Regions from separate parts of the Bacillus sp. FJAT-45350 genome, predicted to be linked through region 1. Evidence: predicted binding sites of a transcription regulator. Region 1 holds the regulator's gene; the other holds the start of a gene.
What was found. Region 1 encodes CtsR, which represses protease genes until heat stress. Its sites were predicted from a motif close to ATGGTCAATAAAGGTCAAACA; they were not measured.
Positions count from the first base shown of each region.

Region 2: the regulator CtsR is predicted to act here: its motif matches at 1,879-1,899, upstream of clpP (ATP-dependent Clp endopeptidase proteolytic subunit ClpP).

Region 1 is NZ_NISU01000001.1:3,250,550-3,260,983, forward strand. It holds gene CD003_RS16540 (PIN/TRAM domain-containing protein) at 1-196, opposite strand, end outside; gene disA (DNA integrity scanning diadenylate cyclase DisA) at 398-1,471, opposite strand; gene radA (DNA repair protein RadA) at 1,478-2,848, opposite strand; gene clpC (ATP-dependent protease ATP-binding subunit ClpC) at 2,996-5,440, opposite strand; gene CD003_RS16560 (protein arginine kinase) at 5,467-6,534, opposite strand; gene CD003_RS16565 (UvrB/UvrC motif-containing protein) at 6,538-7,074, opposite strand; gene CD003_RS16570 (CtsR family transcriptional regulator) at 7,091-7,561, opposite strand; rRNA gene rrf (5S ribosomal RNA) at 8,463-8,578, opposite strand; rRNA gene CD003_RS16580 (23S ribosomal RNA) at 8,655-10,434, opposite strand, start outside.
Region 2 is NZ_NISU01000002.1:127,705-138,138, forward strand. It holds gene whiA (DNA-binding protein WhiA) at 1-563, shown strand, start outside; gene CD003_RS17180 (HPr family phosphocarrier protein) at 653-907, shown strand; gene clpP (ATP-dependent Clp endopeptidase proteolytic subunit ClpP) at 1,239-1,826, opposite strand; gene CD003_RS17190 (amphi-Trp domain-containing protein) at 2,218-2,499, shown strand; gene rpoN (RNA polymerase factor sigma-54) at 2,664-3,998, shown strand; gene CD003_RS17200 (glutaredoxin family protein) at 4,016-4,261, shown strand; gene CD003_RS17205 (sugar-binding transcriptional regulator) at 4,416-5,435, shown strand; gene gap (type I glyceraldehyde-3-phosphate dehydrogenase) at 5,536-6,543, shown strand; gene CD003_RS17215 (phosphoglycerate kinase) at 6,647-7,831, shown strand; gene tpiA (triose-phosphate isomerase) at 7,872-8,627, shown strand; gene gpmI (2,3-bisphosphoglycerate-independent phosphoglycerate mutase) at 8,624-10,156, shown strand.

The DNA of each region.
Region 1 (10,434 bases):
CACCGACGATATAGTCAGCCAGCCAAAAAGTAGTAAGATATAAGATAATTGCACCATAAACTGCTCCCGCATATGAATTTGTGAGCCATGCAGGTATTTGACCCATATTTAGTAGATGAATAAGGTCTGGTATAAATATAAATCCAAGGGTTCCACCAACTAAGATAAAAAACAGTTGAACGATCCGTTTCAGCATCTACTTGTCACCTCCTTTTATTTATTATAGACAATTCTCCTTATTTGAAACCTAGCAAACTAAATTTCACATAAAATCACAAAATTAACACTATTGCTATGATCTAAACGTAACAAAAATGTTCGCTTTTGTCAATTAACAAAACATTCAATTCTACATTATATATAACAATAAAGTCAAGAAGTTATTTTTATAAACCAATTAAATATGTCGGTCAATAAATAATTGCTCTTGAATTCGGTTTAAGCCTTCTTTAATCATCTTTGCTCTCGCTTCCCCTATTCCATCTACTTCATCTAACTCTCCAATAGAAGCAACCATAATTTTACTTAAATCCCCATATTCTTTGATTAAATTTTCAATTACGATAGGTGGCAATCGTGGGATTTTATGCAATATTCGGTACCCCTTTGGACTAACTGTATACTCCTGAACATTAATGGTCTTTGAATACCCAAGTAGCTTCACAATGACATTATCATCTAATAGTGCCTCATTTGACAGCTTAGTTAGCTCTCGTAATGTCTCAAAACCATCCTGTTCCTTATTTTTTACATAGTCTTTAATTAATAGAGCAGCATCCTTCTCTACATTAGATACTAGTTCATTTAACTGCATCGTAATCAAGCGCCCTTCACTACCTAGCTCATTGACATAGTTAAGAATTTCATTTTTTATTCGTAACACCATTTGTATACGATGAATTACTTGTGAAACTTCATGGAAAGTCACCAGTTCCTCAAATTCTAATGCCCCTAAGTTGGTAATTCCTTGGTCTAGAACTGATTTATATTTTTCTAACGTTTGAATTGCTTGATTTGCTTTTGTTAAAATGACCCCAATATCCTTTAATGAGTACCGATGTTCCCCTTGATATAATGTAATAACATGGCGTCTTTGAGATATTGAAATAACTAAATTTCTCGTCTGTTTTGCTACCCGCTCTGCTGTCCGGTGGCGAATTCCTGTCTCATTCGACTCAATAAAATTGTTAGGTACAAGCTGAGTATTTGCATATAAAATACGCTTTCCATCCTCACTTAAGATAATTGCACCATCCATCTTTGCTAACTCATATAAGTAGGCGGGTGAGAACTCACAATTGATGAAGAAGCCACCGTCTACGATGTTCATCATTTCATTATTGTAACCAAGTACGATTAGACCACCTGTTTTTGCTCTTAGAACATTGTCTATACCATCACGCAATGGTGTACCAGGCGCAACTAGTTGTAACACTTCTGATATAAAAGAATTTTGATTTCGGTCTTCCATCGTTACCTATCCCCCTAATACAACATCTAGCGCATCCTCAACTGAAGAAACACCAACAACCTTAATTCCCTTAGGAACCGTCCAGCCACCTATATTTTTCTCAGGTAGGATGACACGTTTAAATCCTAACTTTGCTGCTTCATTAACTCTTTGTTCAATTCTAGACACCCGACGCACTTCTCCTGTTAACCCAATCTCACCTATGACCACATCAGTAGGGTTTGTCATTTGGTTTCGGAAGCTCGATGCAATGCTAATAGCGATAGCTAAATCAATTGCAGGCTCATCAAGGCGAACACCACCTGCTACATTAAGATATGCATCTTGTGTTTGTAGCAATAATCCAACGCGCTTTTCTAATACCGCCATTAATAAAGAAACACGATTATGATCTACTCCCGTTGCCATTCGTCTCGGGTTCCCAAAACTCGTCGGTGATACTAATGCTTGGAGCTCTACTAGAACTGGCCTAGTTCCTTCCATAGACGCAACGACAATTGAACCTGCCACACCTTGTGACCTTTCTTCTAAGAAAATTTCAGATGGATTTGTTACTTCTTCTAGTCCAACCTCTTTCATCTCAAAAATACCGATTTCATTAGTCGAACCAAAACGATTTTTTACCGCACGTAAGATACGATACGTATGATGACGTTCTCCTTCAAAATAGAGAACGGAATCTACCATATGCTCTAAAAGTCGAGGTCCAGCAATTGAACCTTGCTTGGTCACATGACCTACGATAAAAATAGCGATTCCTTTTGTCTTGGCAATTTTCATTAATGCAGCTGTACACTCCCTTACTTGAGATACACTTCCAGGTGCTGATGTAACCTCTGCTTGATATACAGTTTGAATCGAGTCAATGATGACAAGCATTGGGTTAATTTCCTCAATCGCTTTATCAATATAATCCAAATCTGTTTCAGCTAATACAAATAGTTCATCTACAACAACATCAAGCCTGTCAGCCCTTATTTTTGTTTGTTTTACTGATTCTTCACCTGAAATATATAGAACTCTGTGTTTGTTACGCGCTAGTTGAGCAGATACCTGTAATAAGAGTGTAGATTTCCCAATACCTGGGTCCCCACCAACTAATACAAGAGAACCTGGTACAACCCCTCCACCGAGAACACGGTTCAATTCAACCATATTTGTATTAATTCGTTCTTCCGTATCACTTGTTACAGTCGTAATCATTTGAGCCTTCTTATCTGAACTACTAGATGTTACAAAGCTTCGACTACGAGGATTCGTATCAACAAGCTCCTCTACCATGGAACTCCAGCTTTGGCAACCAGGACACTTTCCCATCCATTTCGTTGATTCATACCCACATTCTTGGCAGATAAACTTTGTTTTTTTCTTTGCCATCTCCATACCCCACTTTAGCCAATCTATTTACTATAATCTTAGCACAAGTTTCTTCTAGAGCGTGTGGAAAAGCTGGCTATATGGAAGTCTTATTATCTATACTATGGAGAAAAACCGGAGGATTATTACAATCCCCCGGTTAAAATGTTAAACTTGTGCATTTTCTTTTGAATGGACAACCAGTTCTCCATCTTCTACATCAATAATTGCCTTTTTCCCTTTGCTAATTGACCCTTTAAGAAGCTCTTCTGACAAACGGTCCTCTACTTGCTTTTGTAATGCACGACGTAGTGGTCTTGCTCCATACTCTGGATCAAAGCCTTCATCAGAGATTTTATCCTTCGCTGCTTCTGTCAGTTCAAGGTCAATTCCTTGTTCAGCCAAACGCTTTTTCAATTGTTCTGCCATTAATGTAATAATTTCACGAATATGTTTCTTTTCAAGTGAATGGAAAACAACAATTTCATCAATACGGTTTAAGAACTCTGGACGGAAGCTTCTTTTTAGCTCACCCATAACTTTATCTTTCATATCTCTATGTTCTTGACCCTCACTATCAGTTGTGAAGCCCATGAATTTATTACGTTTTAATTCACTTGCACCAACATTCGATGTCATGATGATAGCTGTATTTCTAAAGTCAACTGTACGTCCTTTAGAATCTGTCAATCGACCATCCTCAAGCACTTGTAAAAGAATATTAAATACCTCTGGATGTGCCTTTTCAATCTCATCTAGCAGTATTACTGAGTATGGATTTCGGCGTACCTTCTCAGTTAATTGTCCGCCATCTTCATGCCCTACATATCCTGGAGGAGAACCAACTAATCTACTTGTTGCATGCTTTTCCATATACTCAGACATATCAACGCGAATAAACGCTTCTTCGTCGCCAAAGAGTGTCTCTGCCACTGCACGAGCTAACTCTGTTTTACCTACCCCTGTTGGTCCTAAGAAAATGAATGAACCGATTGGTCGTTTAGGGTCCTTTAAGCCAGCACGAGCACGACGTACTGCCTTAGAAATTGATTTAACTGCCTCTTCTTGACCAATAACTCTTTGATGAAGAATCTCTTCCATCTTAAGTAGTCTCTCTGTTTCTTCTTCTGCTAATTTAGAAACAGGAATACCAGTCCAGATAGCTACTACTTGAGCAACATCTTCAACAGAAACCTCAATATTCTCCTGACCTTGTTTTTCCTTCCATGCGTTTTTCATTGTTTCTAATTCTTCACGTAATCTTTGTTCCGTATCACGTAATGATGCTGCCTTTTCAAACTCTTGACTTTGGACTGCGGCATCCTTTTCTTTTCTTGTTTCTTCTAATCTTTGTTCTAGCTCTTTTAAATTTGGTGGAGCAGTATATGAACGTAAACGCACTTTTGAACCTGCTTCATCAATTAAGTCAATCGCTTTGTCAGGTAAGAAACGGTCTGAAATATAGCGATCTGATAATTTTACAGCCTCTTCAATCGCCGCATCTGTAATTTTTACACGATGATGCGCTTCATAACGATCTCGTAATCCTTTTAAAATTTGAATAGATTCATCTAAAGTTGGCTCATTAACTCTAATTGGTTGAAAGCGTCTCTCAAGAGCTGCATCCTTTTCAATATACTTACGGTACTCATCAATAGTAGTCGCACCAATACACTGTAACTCCCCACGAGCTAAAGATGGTTTTAAAATGTTTGATGCGTCAATTGCTCCTTCTGCACCACCAGCACCTATCAATGTGTGTAATTCATCAATAAATAGAATGACATTACCAGCTTGACGAATTTCATCCATAACTTTTTTCAATCTATCTTCAAATTCACCACGATACTTTGTTCCTGCTACAACTGTACCCATATCTAGTGTCATAACACGCTTGTTACGTAACGTTTCAGGTACTTCATTTGACACAATTGCTAGAGCAAGACCTTCTGCTACTGCAGTTTTACCAACACCAGGCTCACCGATAAGTACAGGATTATTCTTTGTACGACGGCTTAATACTTGAATAACACGTTCAATTTCTTTACTTCTTCCAATAACAGGGTCTAGACCTTCTTCTTTTGCAATAGCCGTTAAATCTCTCGCTAAGCTATCTAGCGTAGGAGTGTTTGCATGTGTAGCACTACCTCCTGATTGTTGACTACCACTTGTAGCTTCATTGCTTCCTAACAATTGTAAAACTTGTTGTCTAGCCTTATTTAAACTAACACCAAGATTATTTAATACACGAGCTGCAACACCTTCTCCTTCTCTAATTAGACCTAAAAGGATGTGTTCAGTTCCGACATAAGAATGTCCTAATTTTCTCGCTTCATCCATTGAAAGTTCAATCACTTTCTTTGCTCTTGGTGTATAATGAATTGTCTTAGAACCTTCTTGACCAGTTCCAATCAGAGTTTCTACTTCCTTTTGGATTTTCTCTGAACCTAAACCTAATGCTTGAAGAGCCTTAGCAGCAATACCTTCCCCTTCTCTAATTAACCCCAGTAAAATATGCTCTGTTCCAATATTGCTATGTCCTAAACGAATTGCTTCCTCTTGCGCTAGAGCAAGTACCTTTTGTGCGCGTTCTGTAAATCTTCCAAACATCATAGTCTCTCCACCTCCATAATTTAGTTCTACGAATTTTCTTCTAGCCTTAAGCGCTCTCTAATAAGAGCAGCCCTTCGTTCATCTCTTTGATCAGGAGATAACGTCTCTCCAGCAAATTGCTGTAAAAAGGCTGGTTGAGTCAATATCATTAATTCATTAAGAATATTACCTGAAATTCCATTTATCAAACCAAGGTCAATACCTAGGCGTACTTCTGATAATCGCTGAGTCGCTTCCTTTGATTCAATCACACGACTATATGCTAGTATCCCGTAGGAGCGATAGACTCTATCTTCTAACTGTAGTTTTGATGATTGCATGAGAAGCTTTCTAGCAGATCGTTCTTGTTGTACTAATTGAAGAACAACCCCTCGTAAATCCTCAACAATGTCTTCCTCAGACTTACCTAGCGTGATTTGGTTTGATATTTGGAAGAGGTTACCTAAAGCTTCGCTACCTTCTCCATAAATTCCTCTAACAACTAAGCCTAATTGATTAATAGCCGGTAAAATTCTATTTAACTGTTGGGTCATAGCTAACGCTGGTAAATGCATCATAACTGATGCTCGTAAACCAGTGCCTACATTCGTAGGACAACTTGTTAAATACCCTCTTTTTTCATCAAAGGCATAAGTAAGTTTTTCTTCAATCCAATCGTCAATTCCTCCAGCTAATTCTAGCCCTTCAATAAGTTGAAATCCTGAAAATATACATTGAATCCGCAGATGGTCTTCCTCATTAATCATAATGCTAACTGACTCTTCACCACTTAAAAGAACAGCTCCATGCTTTGACTCATCTGCTAAGTGAGGACTAATCAAATGCTTTTCAACTAGGACTCGCTTTTCATTTGGCTTCATTTCATCCATATGAAGTAGCTCTAGCTCCCCAACTGAACCATAGTCACCTACTACCCTGCTTGAAATATGTTCTACTAACCCTTTTGACTCATCCATTGTTGCTATTAGAGGGAATGTATAATCTTTAAGGTTCCTAGCTAATCTTATTCGACTACTCAATACAATATCCGAATCTGGCCCATCTTTTTTCATCCAAGGGCTAATCGCTTCACTAATAAATCGTTCAAGTGACACGGTCTACCCCTCCCCTTGGTTTTCTTCTAATGATCGTTCTAATGATCTAATTTGGTCACGTATAATTGCTGCTTCTTCAAATTCTTCCTGCTCTATATTTGCTTTCATTTCTTCTTTTAATTGATTAATTTGCTTCCTAACTTGAATACTTCCACCAATTCTTTTTGGTATCTTACCAGCGTGGGTTTGATTTCCGCTGTGTACTCTCTTCAGAATTGGATTTATTTTACTACTAAACGTTTGATAACAGTGCGCACACCCAAATCTTCCCGTTCTTGCAAATTGCTCGTAAGTCATTTTACACTTTTCACAACTCACATTTTGTGGAGCTTTTATCGTTGATGATTGCCCTTGTGAGCTTGGATCAAAATTCAATAATCCAGATAATAAATGGTGAATTGAAAAACTATTTGTTCCCGGGAAATGTTCCCCCTTTTCTTTTGCACAATGCTCACAAATATGAAACTCAGTTTTCTCACCATTAATTATTTTTGTAAAGTGCAATGTTGCTGGCCTCTGATTACATTCTTGGCATATCATCGCTTACCACCTCATTTCAATCTAAGTTTTTGTATTTTAAGGTTTGAAGCATTGATTTTAATAAATTTGCCCTTATTTGATCACGATGTTCGGTTGTTGTTTGAAATATCGTTCGATCAATTGCCGCAAGCATTAATTTTGCTTCTCTCTTTGAAATTGCTTCTTCCTCATACAATCTAGCAACTATACTTTCACCATATGATTGACTAATTTGACTATTAATTAGATTTAACATCTGATCAAAGAGGGCAGCATCATCATTTGCTTTAACTTTAATAATTCGAATATATCCTCCCCCACCTCGTTTACTTTCAACAAGGTACCCCTTTTCTATTGTAAATCTAGTACTGATTACATAATTTATTTGAGAAGGAACACATTGAAAGCGATGGGCTATTTCACTTCTTTTAATTTCAATTAAATCTTCTTCGCTTTTTGTGAGGATTGATTTTAAGTAACTTTCAATAATGTCTGAGACATTCCTCATTAGTGAACCTCCTTCCCCTCTGACTTTGACTATATTTGACTATAACTATATTATAATGAAATCTTTTCTTAGTTGCAATACATAACTCAGTATAGCCAGATTCAACAAAATCATTCGAGTAATCTCTAATTAAGAGGTTCATTAATGACTAGTTCAAGAAAACTTACTTTTTTCCTTTAATAATCGTTCTACATTTTATATATGCTTTATGTAAACAATGGTCAATAGAAGATGAAAATTTACTATTTTTTATCTGATATGTCGAATGGTTTCATACATAAGGTAAACATGCCATTATTCATTATTACCCAATAAGTCTATGAAGTAACACTATTTAACTCAAAAAATTTCTATCGTTTTTTTCTGTAAATTTTTAAATTTTCATATTATAACTTCGCTTTTCATACAAATTGCATACCAATAGCAAATTGTTATAAGGCTAGCTAACAACGTCAAATATAAGGTTTTGCACAATGATAAAAAGACATTCATCTCGCAGAGGGACATGTTGTCCCAGCTACACAGATTGTCGTATCCATTGGCTTATTTAATGAAATTGCTGTCGCCTCTTCTAGTCAAACGCTCTTCAGCTCGTGCTTATTCCACAAAAAAAGGCACCCTTATAAAAGGATGCTTTACATTTACCTAGCAACGTCCTGGCTCATACCTTTTCTTCTACGGGGATGGCAGATCATTATGTTTAAGCTATGATGTTTTTCATGTTGTTTTACGAAGAAAAGGTATTCGTCTCGCAGGGAGACATGTAGTTATTGTATGAAGTCTTTCACGATGCATCCATCGGCTTATTCAATGAAGATGTTGACTCTTCGAGCCAATCGCTCTTCAGCTTTGTGCTTCATCAACGAAAAAAAGCATCCTTATAAAAGGATGCTTTACATTTACCTAGCAACGTCCTACTCTCGCAGGGGGAAGCCCCCAACTACCATCGGCGCTGAAGAGCTTAACTTCCGTGTTCGGCATGGGAACGGGTGTGGCCTCTTCGCCATCATCACTAGATTCTCTGAGAGTTGTTCTCTCAAAACTAGATAGTGTTATATATGCAGGTCGTCGAATTCATTTCAACCTTAGAAAATTGGATAAGCCCTCGACCGATTAGTATCTCTCAGCTCCACATGTCACCATGCTTCCACCCGAGACCTATCAACCTCATCATCTCTAAGGGGTCTTACTTACTTAACGTAATGGGAAATCTCATCTTGAGGGGGGCTTCATGCTTAGATGCTTTCAGCACTTATCCCGTCCACACGTAGCTACCCAGCTATGCTCCTGGCGGAACAACTGGTACACCAGCGGTGTGTCCATCCCGGTCCTCTCGTACTAAGGACAGCTCCTCTCAAATTTCCTACGCCCGCGACGGATAGGGACCGAACTGTCTCACGACGTTCTGAACCCAGCTCGCGTACCGCTTTAATGGGCGAACAGCCCAACCCTTGGGACCTACTTCAGCCCCAGGATGCGATGAGCCGACATCGAGGTGCCAAACCTCCCCGTCGATGTGGACTCTTGGGGGAGATAAGCCTGTTATCCCCAGGGTAGCTTTTATCCGTTGAGCGATGGCCCTTCCATGCGGAACCACCGGATCACTAAGCCCGACTTTCGTCCCTGCTCGACTTGTAGGTCTCGCAGTCAAGCTCCCTTATGCCTTTGCACTCTACGAATGATTTCCAACCATTCTGAGGGAACCTTTGGGCGCCTCCGTTACTGTTTAGGAGGCGACCGCCCCAGTCAAACTGCCCACCTGACACTGTCCCCGAACCGGATCACGGTCCTAGGTTAGAATTTCAATACAGTCAGGGTAGTATCCCACCGACGCCTCCACCGAAGCTTGCGCTCCGGTTTCCAAGGCTCCTACCTATCCTGTACAAACTGTACCAAAATCCAATATCAAGCTACAGTAAAGCTCCATGGGGTCTTTCCGTCCTGTCGCGGGTAACCTGCATCTTCACAGGTAATATAATTTCACCGGGTCTCTCGTTGAGACAGTATCCAAGTCGTTACACCATTCGTGCGGGTCGGAACTTACCCGACAAGGAATTTCGCTACCTTAGGACCGTTATAGTTACGGCCGCCGTTTACTGGGGCTTCAATTCAAAGCTTCTCCCGAAGGATAACCTCTCCTCTTAACCTTCCAGCACCGGGCAGGTGTCAGCCCCTATACTTCGCCTTGCGGCTTCGCAGAGACCTGTGTTTTTGCTAAACAGTCGCTTGGATCTTTTCACTGCGGCTCTCTCGGGCTTGCACCCTAACAGAGCACCCCTTCTCCCGAAGTTACGGGGTCATTTTGCCGAGTTCCTTAACGAGAGTTCTCCCGAGCGTCTTAGAATTCTCTTCTCGCCTACCTGTGTCGGTTTGCGGTACGGGCACCTCTCACCTCGCTAGAGGCTTTTCTTGGCAGTGGAGGATCAGGAACTTCGCTACTATTATTTCGCTCGCCATCACAGCTCAGCCTTTACGATAAGCGGATTTTCCTACTTACCAGCCTAACTGCTTGGACGCACATATCCATCAGTGCGCTTACCCTACCTTACTGCGTCCCCCCATTACTCAAACGGTGAGGAGGTGGTACAGGAATATCAACCTGTTGTCCATCGCCTACGCCTTTCGGCCTCGGCTTAGGTCCCGACTTACCCTGAGCGGACGAGCCTTCCTCAGGAAACCTTGGGCTTTCGACGGAGGGGATTCTCACCCCTCTTTTCGCTACTCATACCGGCATTCTCACTTCTAAGCGCTCCACCAGTCCTCTCGGTCTGACTTCGCAGCACTTAGAACGCTCCCCTACCACTGACACCTAAGGTGTCAATCCATAGCTTCGGTGATACGTTTAGCCCCGGTACATTTTCGGCGCAGAGTCA
Region 2 (10,434 bases), on a different contig from region 1:
ACTTGCGTGGAGCATTTCTTGCAGGAGGCTCAATCAACCATCCAGAGACATCATCTTATCATCTAGAAGTCTTCTCTCTTTACGAAGAGCACAACCAGGCTCTATGCGAACTAATGAATGAGTTTCAGCTCAATGCGAAAACATTAGAGCGTAAGAAGGGATTTATTACGTATATTAAAGAAAGTGAAAAAATCACAGAATTTTTAAATATTATAGGTGCACATCAAGCGTTGCTCTATTTTGAAGATGTTCGTATTATGAAGGATATGAGAAACTCGGTTAATCGTTTAGTTAATTGTGAAACCGCTAACTTAAACAAGACAGTCGGGGCTGCACTTAGACAAGTGGAAAATATTCGCTTTGTTGAGAAGTATTTTGGCTTAGAACGGTTGCCTGATAAATTACGAGAAATAGCTGAACTTCGAGTGCAACATCAAGATGTTACACTTAAGGAGCTAGGTGAGATGGTGGCAAGTGGTAAGGTTAGCAAATCAGGTGTGAACCATCGACTGCGTAAAATTGATGAAATAGCAGAAAGAATTCGATCTGGTGAGAGTATATAGTAAGTGTAAAACCTATTGATGAGGTTCAAATATGATCCTTTTTACTGAAAAGGTGAGTAAAGTAAGTAGTGTAGAATGGAGGGTTAAGCATGATTGAAAAACAAGTAGAAGTTAAATTGAAAACAGGTCTACAAGCGCGTCCTGCAGCTATGTTTGTACAGGAAGCGAGTCGCTTTAGATCGGATATATTTATTGAAAAAGATAACAAAAAGGTCAATGCGAAAAGCATAATGGGAATAATGAGTCTTGCGTTAGGCGTAGGCACAGAGTTCAATCTAGTCATTGAAGGTAATGATGAAGAGGAAGCAATGGAAGCGCTAGTTACGTTTCTAGAAAAAGTATAATGTATCGAAAAGAACCGCTTGGATTTTGCAAAATCCTATGCGGTTCTTTTTGTCTTGTTCAGTGTGCCGGAATGAGTTTAGACGGACTCTGAGTCTGCTATATATGTAAAAATAGATGTTTTGTTGAAGGGAACGGACAAAGGGTCCGTTATAATCTAATAGGAGAGTTATTTTTAAGGATTTTTCTAAGAATAAAGGAACTGTTGACCGGTACATCACGAAAGTTGAATGTTTCTTGGAAATAAAGGAACCGCTGTCCGTTTGTCTACAAGGTACTGCATAATTCAATTCAAATAAAAAAAGCCGAACAAAGTCGGCTTATAAGTAAATATTATTTTTTCGTTGGTTCGATAACAGCGTCAATAAGTCCATATTCTTTTGCTTTTGCAGCAGACATGAAGTTATCACGGTCTGTATCACGCTGGATAACCTCAAGTGGTTGACCAGTACGATCAGCTAAGATTTGGTTTAGCGTTCCACGCATTTCAATGATACGTCTAGCATGGATCTCAATATCAGATGCTTGACCTTGAGTACCACCTAATGGTTGGTGAATCATTACTTCACTATTTGGAAGTGCAAAACGTTTTCCTGGCTCACCAGCTGCTAGTAGGAATGCACCCATAGAAGCTGCCATACCGATACAAATTGTTGATACCTTTGGCTTGATGTGCTGCATTGTATCGTAAATTGCCATACCAGCCGTTATTGATCCACCAGGGCTGTTTATATAGAATGAAATATCCTTCTCAGGATCCTCAGCTGCAAGGAATAGTAACTGAGCAACAATCGAGTTTGCTACGTTGTCGTCTACACCAGAACCTAACATGATAATTCTGTCTTTTAGAAGACGAGAGTAAATATCATAGGCACGTTCCCCGCGGTTCGTTTGTTCAATGACTGTTGGAATTAAATTCATAATTTAGTCCTCCTTTAATTTGGGTTATTTCTCTTATGTACATCATACCTCGATGGTCAAAATAGGTCAAATAATTTACCTTTTGATAAGTTTATCACCAAAAAAAGTAACAAAAAATAACCTACTCTATAATACTATTTCTCTGTTTTCTTTTTAATCCCTCTAACATGTTATCCGAAATCTCTGCATTTCAAACTTTTCGAGGGAAATAATAAGAATTAAATGAAAACAGTAAATTAAAAACTTCTATAAGATACCACTGTTGCAAACGTTTATCAAATTTTAGTGCATCTTAACAGCTTGTAATTCTTAGTTTATGTGGTAATTTAACAAAAATTAATTATAATGGAGAAAAGTAGCTTTTTTAAAATTACTATAGAGGTGAAATTTAATGAACGAACAAAATCCATTAGTAACAAATACACTAATTAAGTATAAAGAAAAACAGTCAATAGAAGAGCTTGCAAATTTCCTTGAAACAATCGCGAAAAAGTTAAAAGAAAATAAAGAATTTACGTTAGTTCAAAATGGGGAAGAAGTTACGGTTCAACCAAGCGCTATGGTAAAAACTGAAATCGAATATACTCAAAAGGGTGACAAGCATTCCTTTGAATTTGAGTTTGACTGGGTTGAAGGAGAAGCGAGAAACGATGGTAAGATGGAGATAAAATAATGTGACAAATCCTTCTTGGAAGGATCTTGTCCTTTACAGGTACTTGAAAGTTTCTTTACAATAATAACTAAGTAGAAGAATGTAGACAGGGATTGTTTCGTATGTATTAAAGTAAGCGTTTACATTACCGCAGCCGCGTATATTTATAAAAGGGGAGATTTAGTATGAAAATGGATTTTGGCTTATATCAACAGCAAACAACAAGCCTTTATATGACGCAACAATTACGCCAAGCCATTTCGTTATTGCAGCTCTCTACACTAGATTTAGTTACATTTGTTAAGGAACAGGCGATTGAAAATCCTCTTATTGAATTAAACGATGAGATGCCTCAAGAGAGTGGTACAACAGTTATTGATAGAGAGGAAATAAGTCAGGATGCGAGACCCTATGAAGGGGACATTCAACCGTCACCCTTTGATTTTATCTGTAATGGTAGAATTGGTTTAACGGAGCACCTTATAAACCAGATTCGATTATTACCATTAAAGAAAAAGGAAATTCCGTTCGTAGAGTATATTGCTTTAAGTGTTTCAGATGATGGGTATATACATCGAACAGTAGAAGAGTTGGCAGAGGAATTACATTTATCAGTTGAGGAAACAGAGAAGTGTTTGGGAATTATACAATCTCTAGAACCAGTAGGTGTGGGCTCACGCAATTTACAAGAGTGTTTGTTAATTCAATTAAGGCATCGGGAGGAAAGAAACTTTCTAACAGAAATCATTGTTGAAGACTATTTAGATTTATTAGCGGAGAAAAGGTGGAAAGAAATTTCAAAAAGTTTATCCGTTACAATGCATGAGATACAAGAGGTATACGATGAAATTCAACAATTGGAACCGAGGCCTGGTTCCAATTTTGGAAATGAACCGACGAAATTTATTATTCCTGATGTGTCAATTGAACTTGTAGAAGGTGAGCTTATTGTCATAGTTAATGACGATTACTTACCGACGATTTCAATGAGTCGAGAGTATCGCCATATGTTAAAGGGGAAGGGAAAAACTGAGGAAGTTCAATTTGTGAAGGATAAGTATGAGCATATGCAATGGCTTGTAAAGAGTATTCAGCAACGTCAACAAACACTTTATCGAGTGACGCAAGCGATTGTAAAACACCAGCGTGAATTTTTCTTTCATGGCGCAGAATCATTAAAGCCGATGACTTTAAAGCAAATTGCTGAAGAACTTGATATTCATGAATCTACTGTTAGTCGTACGACGACAAATAAGTATGCTCAAACACCTCGAGGATTGCTAGAGCTCAAATATTTCTTTAGTAGTAGCCTTGCAAATGAGGAGAAGTCTACTGTATTTATTAAAGAGTTAATTAAGGACATGGTAAGAGATGAAGATAAACGAAAGCCTTTATCGGACCAAAAGATTGTAAAGAAATTGCTTGAGGAGCAGAATATTCATATATCTCGTCGTGCTATTGCAAAATATCGAGAAGAGTTAAATATTCCATCGTCCTCAAAAAGAAAAAGGTTTGAATAACGGAGGAAAAAGTGAAAATACTAACAGTAACATTTTATTCAAAAGAAAATTGTTGTTTGTGTGATGAGGGTTTAGATATAGTTGAAGAACTACAAGAAGAATATCCATTAACAATAAATGTTGTTGATATTTATAAGGATGACGCTCTTCTGGAGAAATACCAAATCATGATTCCTGTCGTTGAAGTTGATGGAGAGGAAGTAGACTTTGGCATTTTGTCAAAAGAAAAAATAAGAAAACGTTTACTTTCGTTAATAGGTTAATTAACGCTTGTGCATTGATCATTTCCTTGATAAAATGAACTCGAAGATAAGGTAATGGTCTTTTTTTTCACCCTATCGGGACGAAAAATGTCACATAGGGACATTGTGTGACCCTATGTGACTATGACCTCTGTAATGGTAAGGAGATCTTTCAATGCGATTATTATTAGACATTCAGAAAAAATTATTACCAGATGTACTAGATATCATGGTGAAGAGATTTCGGATATTACAATTTATTCGACTAATGGAGCCAATCGGTCGTAGAAGCCTATCTTCTAGTTTGGATATTTCAGAACGTGTTTTGCGAAGTGAAGTTACTTTTTTGAAAGAACAAGGTTTGCTTAACGTAGCTTCAGCTGGTATGAGTCTTAGTAGCGAAGGGAAAACGTTATTACTTCAACTAGAAGAAGTAATGAAAGAACTATTAGGTTTGAAAGTTTTAGAACAACGTCTTTCGGAAACATTACAAGTAGATCAAGTGATAGTACTACCCGGTAATAGCGATGAGTTTCCATGGGTTAAGAAAGAAATGGGAAGAGCATGTGTGGCAATGTTAAAAAAGAAATTTCAAGAAAATGATGTTGTTGCGGTGACAGGCGGGACTACTCTTGCTTCGGTAGCTGAGATGATGACACCAGAAAGTAGCGAGGTAACTTTTGTACCTGCTCGTGGTGGAATCGGTGAACAAATGGAGAATCAAGCGAATACAATAAGTGCACGCATGGCTCAAAATGCGGAGGGGAGTTATCGTCTCCTTCATGTACCAGACCAATTGAGTGAAGAAGCATACTTATCATTAATTTCTGAGCCATCAGTTAAAGAGGTTATCGAGTTAATTAAAGCCTCTAGTATCGTTATCCATGGGATAGGAGAAGCTACTACTATGGCTTCAAGAAGAGGATCGCCTGAATCAATTATAAAAAAAATAAAAGCTGAAAAAGCAGTTGCAGAAGCTTTTGGTTATTATTTTGATAAATCAGGAGATATTATTCACAGGGAACGAACGATAGGCTTACAGCTTGAAGATCTAAACGAAGAAAAATATGTAATTGCAGTTGCAGGTGGGACGTCAAAAGCAGAGGCGATTTCTGCTTATATGAATTACCGACCTAGCCATGTTCTCATAACAGATGAGGCTGCTGCAAAGACTTTATTGAATGTAAGAGTATAGGTGAACAAAGGGTAGCTCTAAATGATGCTCACGTCTTCAAGTGAACAACCCTTTTCAATAATAAATAAAATTTTTTTTACACTTAGGGAGGAATTTTTTAATGGCAACTAAAGTAGGTATTAATGGATTTGGACGTATTGGACGTATTGTATTTCGAGCAGCGATGGAAAACCCTAATGTAGATGTAGTGGCGATTAATGACTTAACTGATGCTAATATGTTAGCTCATTTATTAAAATATGACTCTGTTCATGGAACATTCAATGCTGAGGTATCTGTAAATGGAGAGAACTTAGTAGTTAATGGACAAGAGATTCAAGTAACAGCTGAGCGTAACCCTGCAGATTTAAAATGGGGAGAGTTTGGTATAGATGTAGTTGTAGAAGCGACAGGTCGCTTTACATCTCGTGAAGATGCTTCTAAACATATTGATGCTGGAGCTAAAAAAGTTATCATTTCAGCACCTGCTTCAAATGAAGACATTACAATTGTATTAGGTGTTAACGAAGAAAAGTATGATGCAGCGAGTCACCATGTTATTTCAAATGCATCTTGTACAACGAACTGCTTAGCACCATTTGCGAAGGTTCTTAACGATAACTTTGGTATTCGCCGCGGTATGATGACAACAGTTCACTCATACACAAATGACCAACAAATTTTAGACTTACCACATAAAGATTACCGTCGTGCTCGTGCTGCGGCTGAATCAATTATCCCTACTACGACAGGTGCAGCAAAAGCAGTTGCATTAGTATTACCTGAGTTAAAAGGGAAGCTTAACGGTGGTGCAATGCGTGTTCCGACACCGAATGTATCTCTTGTAGATTTAGTAGTTGAGTTAGATAAAGATACGACAGCAGAAGAAATTAATGCGAAATTCAAAGAAGCTGCAGAAGGTCCGTTAAAAGGAATTCTAGCTTATAGTGAATTACCTTTAGTTTCTAAAGACTACAATGGTTGCCCTATGTCTTCAACTGTTGATGGCTTATCAACAATGGTAATGGAAGGAAATATGGCAAAAATTATTTCTTGGTACGATAACGAAGCAGGCTATTCGTATCGTGTAGTAGATTTAGTTGAATATATTGCTAAACAAGGACTATAATCATCTATAGTGAAAATGTTGGTAGAGGAGGAGGAAGTCACCATGAATCCTCGCTCCTCTTTCTTCTTTTCCTTATTATTTAACCTGAGGGGGATCACTTAAAATGAACAAGAAAACAGTTCGTGACGTAGAGCTACAAGGAAAAAAGGTTTTTTGCCGTGTGGACTTTAATGTGCCTATGAGTAATGGTGAAGTAACAGATGATACGCGTATTCGTGCGGTTCTTCCGACGATTCAATACCTGATTGAACAAGGAGCTAAGATTATTTTAGCTAGTCACCTTGGTCGTCCAAAAGGGGAAGTTGTGGAAGAATTACGTCTTGATGCGGTAGCAAAACGACTAAGTGACTTGCTAGCAAAAGAAGTAACGAAAACAGATGAAGCTTATGGTTCTGAGGTTAATGACTCTATTTCAAACTTGAACAATGGTGATGTACTTCTTTTAGAAAATGTTCGTTTCTATCCAGGAGAAGAAAAGAACGATGAAGCGTTAGCAAAGGAATTTGCAGCACTTGCGGACCTTTATGTAAATGATGCATTCGGTGCCGCTCACCGGGCGCATGCTTCGACTGAAGGGATTGCTCAGCACATTCCAGCGGTGGCAGGCTTCCTTATGGAGAAAGAACTAGAGGTACTTGGTAAGGCTCTATCAAATCCAGAGCGCCCTTTCACTGCGATTATTGGTGGAGCAAAAGTAAAGGACAAAATCGGTGTAATTGATAACCTTTTAGATAAGGTTGATAACTTAATCATCGGTGGTGGACTAGCTTATACTTTTACAAAGGCAAAAGGCTATGAAATCGGGAAATCTTTATTAGAAGAAGATAAGATTGATTTAGCTAAGTCTTTTATCGAAAAGGCTGAAAAGAAAGGTGTTAAATTCTACATGCCTGAGGATGTTGTCATAGCTGATGAATTTTCTAGAGATGCGACAACTCAAGTAGTAGATGTAGATTCAATTCCAGCTGATTGGCAAGGGCTCGATATTGGTCCAAAAACATGCGATACATATCGTGAAGTCATCCTGAATTCAAAGCTTGTACTTTGGAATGGACCTATGGGTGTATTTGAATATGAAGCTTTTGCTAATGGAACAAAATCAGTAGCAGTTGCCTTAGCTGATGCGGACGACGCTTATACTGTTATTGGTGGTGGGGATTCTGCTGCAGCTGTAGAGAAGTTCAACTATGCTGATAGCATGAGCCATATTTCTACTGGTGGAGGAGCTTCTTTAGAGTTTATGGAAGGAAAAGACCTTCCAGGTGTAGTGGCTCTTAATGATAAATAACTTATAAGAATTCATTCATACTGATACGGGGTGTAAAAAAATGCGTAAACCAATTATTGCTGGAAACTGGAAAATGAACAAAACGTTACAGGAGGCTGTATCATTCGTTCAGGAAGTAAAATCAACAATTCCAGCTTCTACTAGTGTTGATTCAGTTGTTTGTTCTCCTGCATTATTTTTAGATGCATTAGTAAAAGAAACAGAAGGAACAGAATTGAAAATTGGTGCACAAACGATGCACTTTGAAGAAAGTGGGGCATTTACGGGAGAAGTAAGTCCTGTTGCTCTACAAGATATCGGTGTTTCTTATGTCATCATTGGTCATTCAGAGCGTCGTGAAATGTTTGCTGAGACTGATGAGACAGTAAATAAAAAGGTTCATGCTGCATTTAAACATTCTTTAGTACCAATTATATGTTGCGGTGAAACGTTAGAAGAGCGTGAAGCGGGTAAAACAAATGAGTTAGTAAAAGGACAAGTTGAAAAAGGTCTTGAGGGCTTATCTGAAGACCAAGTAAAACAGCTTGTGATTGCTTATGAGCCAATTTGGGCTATCGGTACAGGAAAGTCTTCGTCTTCAGCGGAAGCAAATGAAACGTGTGCACATATTCGTTCAGTTGTATCAGCTAAGTTTGGTGAGGAAGCAGCAAATGCTGTTCGCATTCAATACGGTGGAAGTGTAAAACCTGAGAATATTGCCGAGTATTTAGGTCAGTCAGATATTGACGGTGCTCTTGTTGGTGGAGCAAGTCTTGAGCCTAGTTCGTTCGTACAGCTATTGGAGGCAGAAAAATGAGTCAAAAGCCAGTCGCAATGATCATACTTGATGGGTTTGCCCTTCGAGATGAAACAAAGGGGAATGCAGTTGCACTAGCCAAAAAGCCGAACTTCGATAGGTATTGGGATAAATACCCACATACGACGTTAAAAGCATCAGGCGAAGCAGTTGGTCTACCAAAGGGACAAATGGGGAATTCGGAGGTTGGGCATCTTAACATTGGTGCTGGCCGTATTGTTTACCAAAGCTTAACTAGAGTGAATATGTCTATTCGTGAAGGTGAGTTTTTTGAGAATGAAACGTTCCTAAATGCGATACGACATGTAAATGAGAAGGATAGTAGTCTTCATTTATATGGACTGTTATCAGATGGTGGTGTACACAGTCATATTGAGCATTTATTTGCTTTACTTGAGTTAGCGAAAAAAGAAAATGTAAAGCAAGTATATATTCATGGCTTTTTAGATGGTCGTGATGTAGGTCCGACTTCAGCTGAAGTTTATATTCGTGATTTACAGAATAAAATTGACGAATTAGGTATCGGTAAAATTGCATCGATTCATGGTCGCTACTATGCAATGGACCGTGACAGACGTTGGGATCGTGTTGAAAAATCCTATCGTGCAATGGCCTATGGAGATGGTCCTACATATAAAAGTGGACTAGAAGTTCTAGAAGACTCTTATAATAATGAAATTCACGATGAGTTTGTTGTTCCGTCAGTAATCACAGATGAAGGTGGAAACCCAGTAGGGAATATTGAGGACAATGATGCAATCATATTCTTTAACTTCCGACCGGACAGAGCAATCCAAATGTCACAGGTATTCACAAATGAAGACTTTCGTGGCTTTGATCGTGGAGACAAGCATCCTAGAGACCTTCACTATGTGTGCCTGACACATTTTAGTGAAACAGTTCAAGGGTACGTAGCATTCCAACCAACAAATTTAGATAATACATTAGGAGAAGTTGTCTCTCAGCAAGGCTATAAGCAATTACGGATTGCAGAGACAGAAAAATATCCTCATGTGACATTCTTTTTTAGTGGAGGACGTGAAGAGAAGTTTCCTGGTGAAGAGAGAATTTTAATTGATTCACCAAAGGTAGCAACTTACGACCTTCAGCCAGAAATGAGTGCTTATGAGGTAACAGATGCGTTAGTTGCAGAAATTGAAGCAGACAAGCATGATGTTATTGTTCTTAATTTTGCTAATCCGGATATGGTCGGTCATTCAGGTATGGTTGAACCAACAGTCAAAGCAGTTGAAGTAACAGATGAATGCTTAGGTAGAGTTGTTGATGCCATTGTGGCAAAAGGTGGAGCTGCTATTATTACTGCCGACCATGGAAATGCGGATGAGGTATTGACTGTTGATGATAAGCCAATGACGGCACATACGACAAATCCAGTTCCTGTGATTGTAACAAAAGAAGGCTTAGAATTAAGAGAAGACGGAATTCTTGCAGATTTATCACCGACATTGCTGTCACTTTTAGGTGCTGAGCAACCGAAGGAAATGACAGGGAAGACGTTGGTGAAGTAATTAATTGAGGGTATAAGAGACTAAAAAAGTAATGACTTCGAAGTAAAAAGAAAATGCAACGGAGCATATTCGAAGAAGGCAATGGCTGCACACGCTGCGCGCCTATTATGAGAAAACCACTCGTAATAGGCTTAAAATAAGGCAGCGGTTGACTCGGATTGAGAGTAATCTTTAGTGCATTCAGGGAGAGCAATGGCTTCGTACGCTGCACGTCTTTTAAGAGAAAACCACTCATGAAAGACTAAAAACAAAGCAGCGACTACAAAGTAGAATGAAGT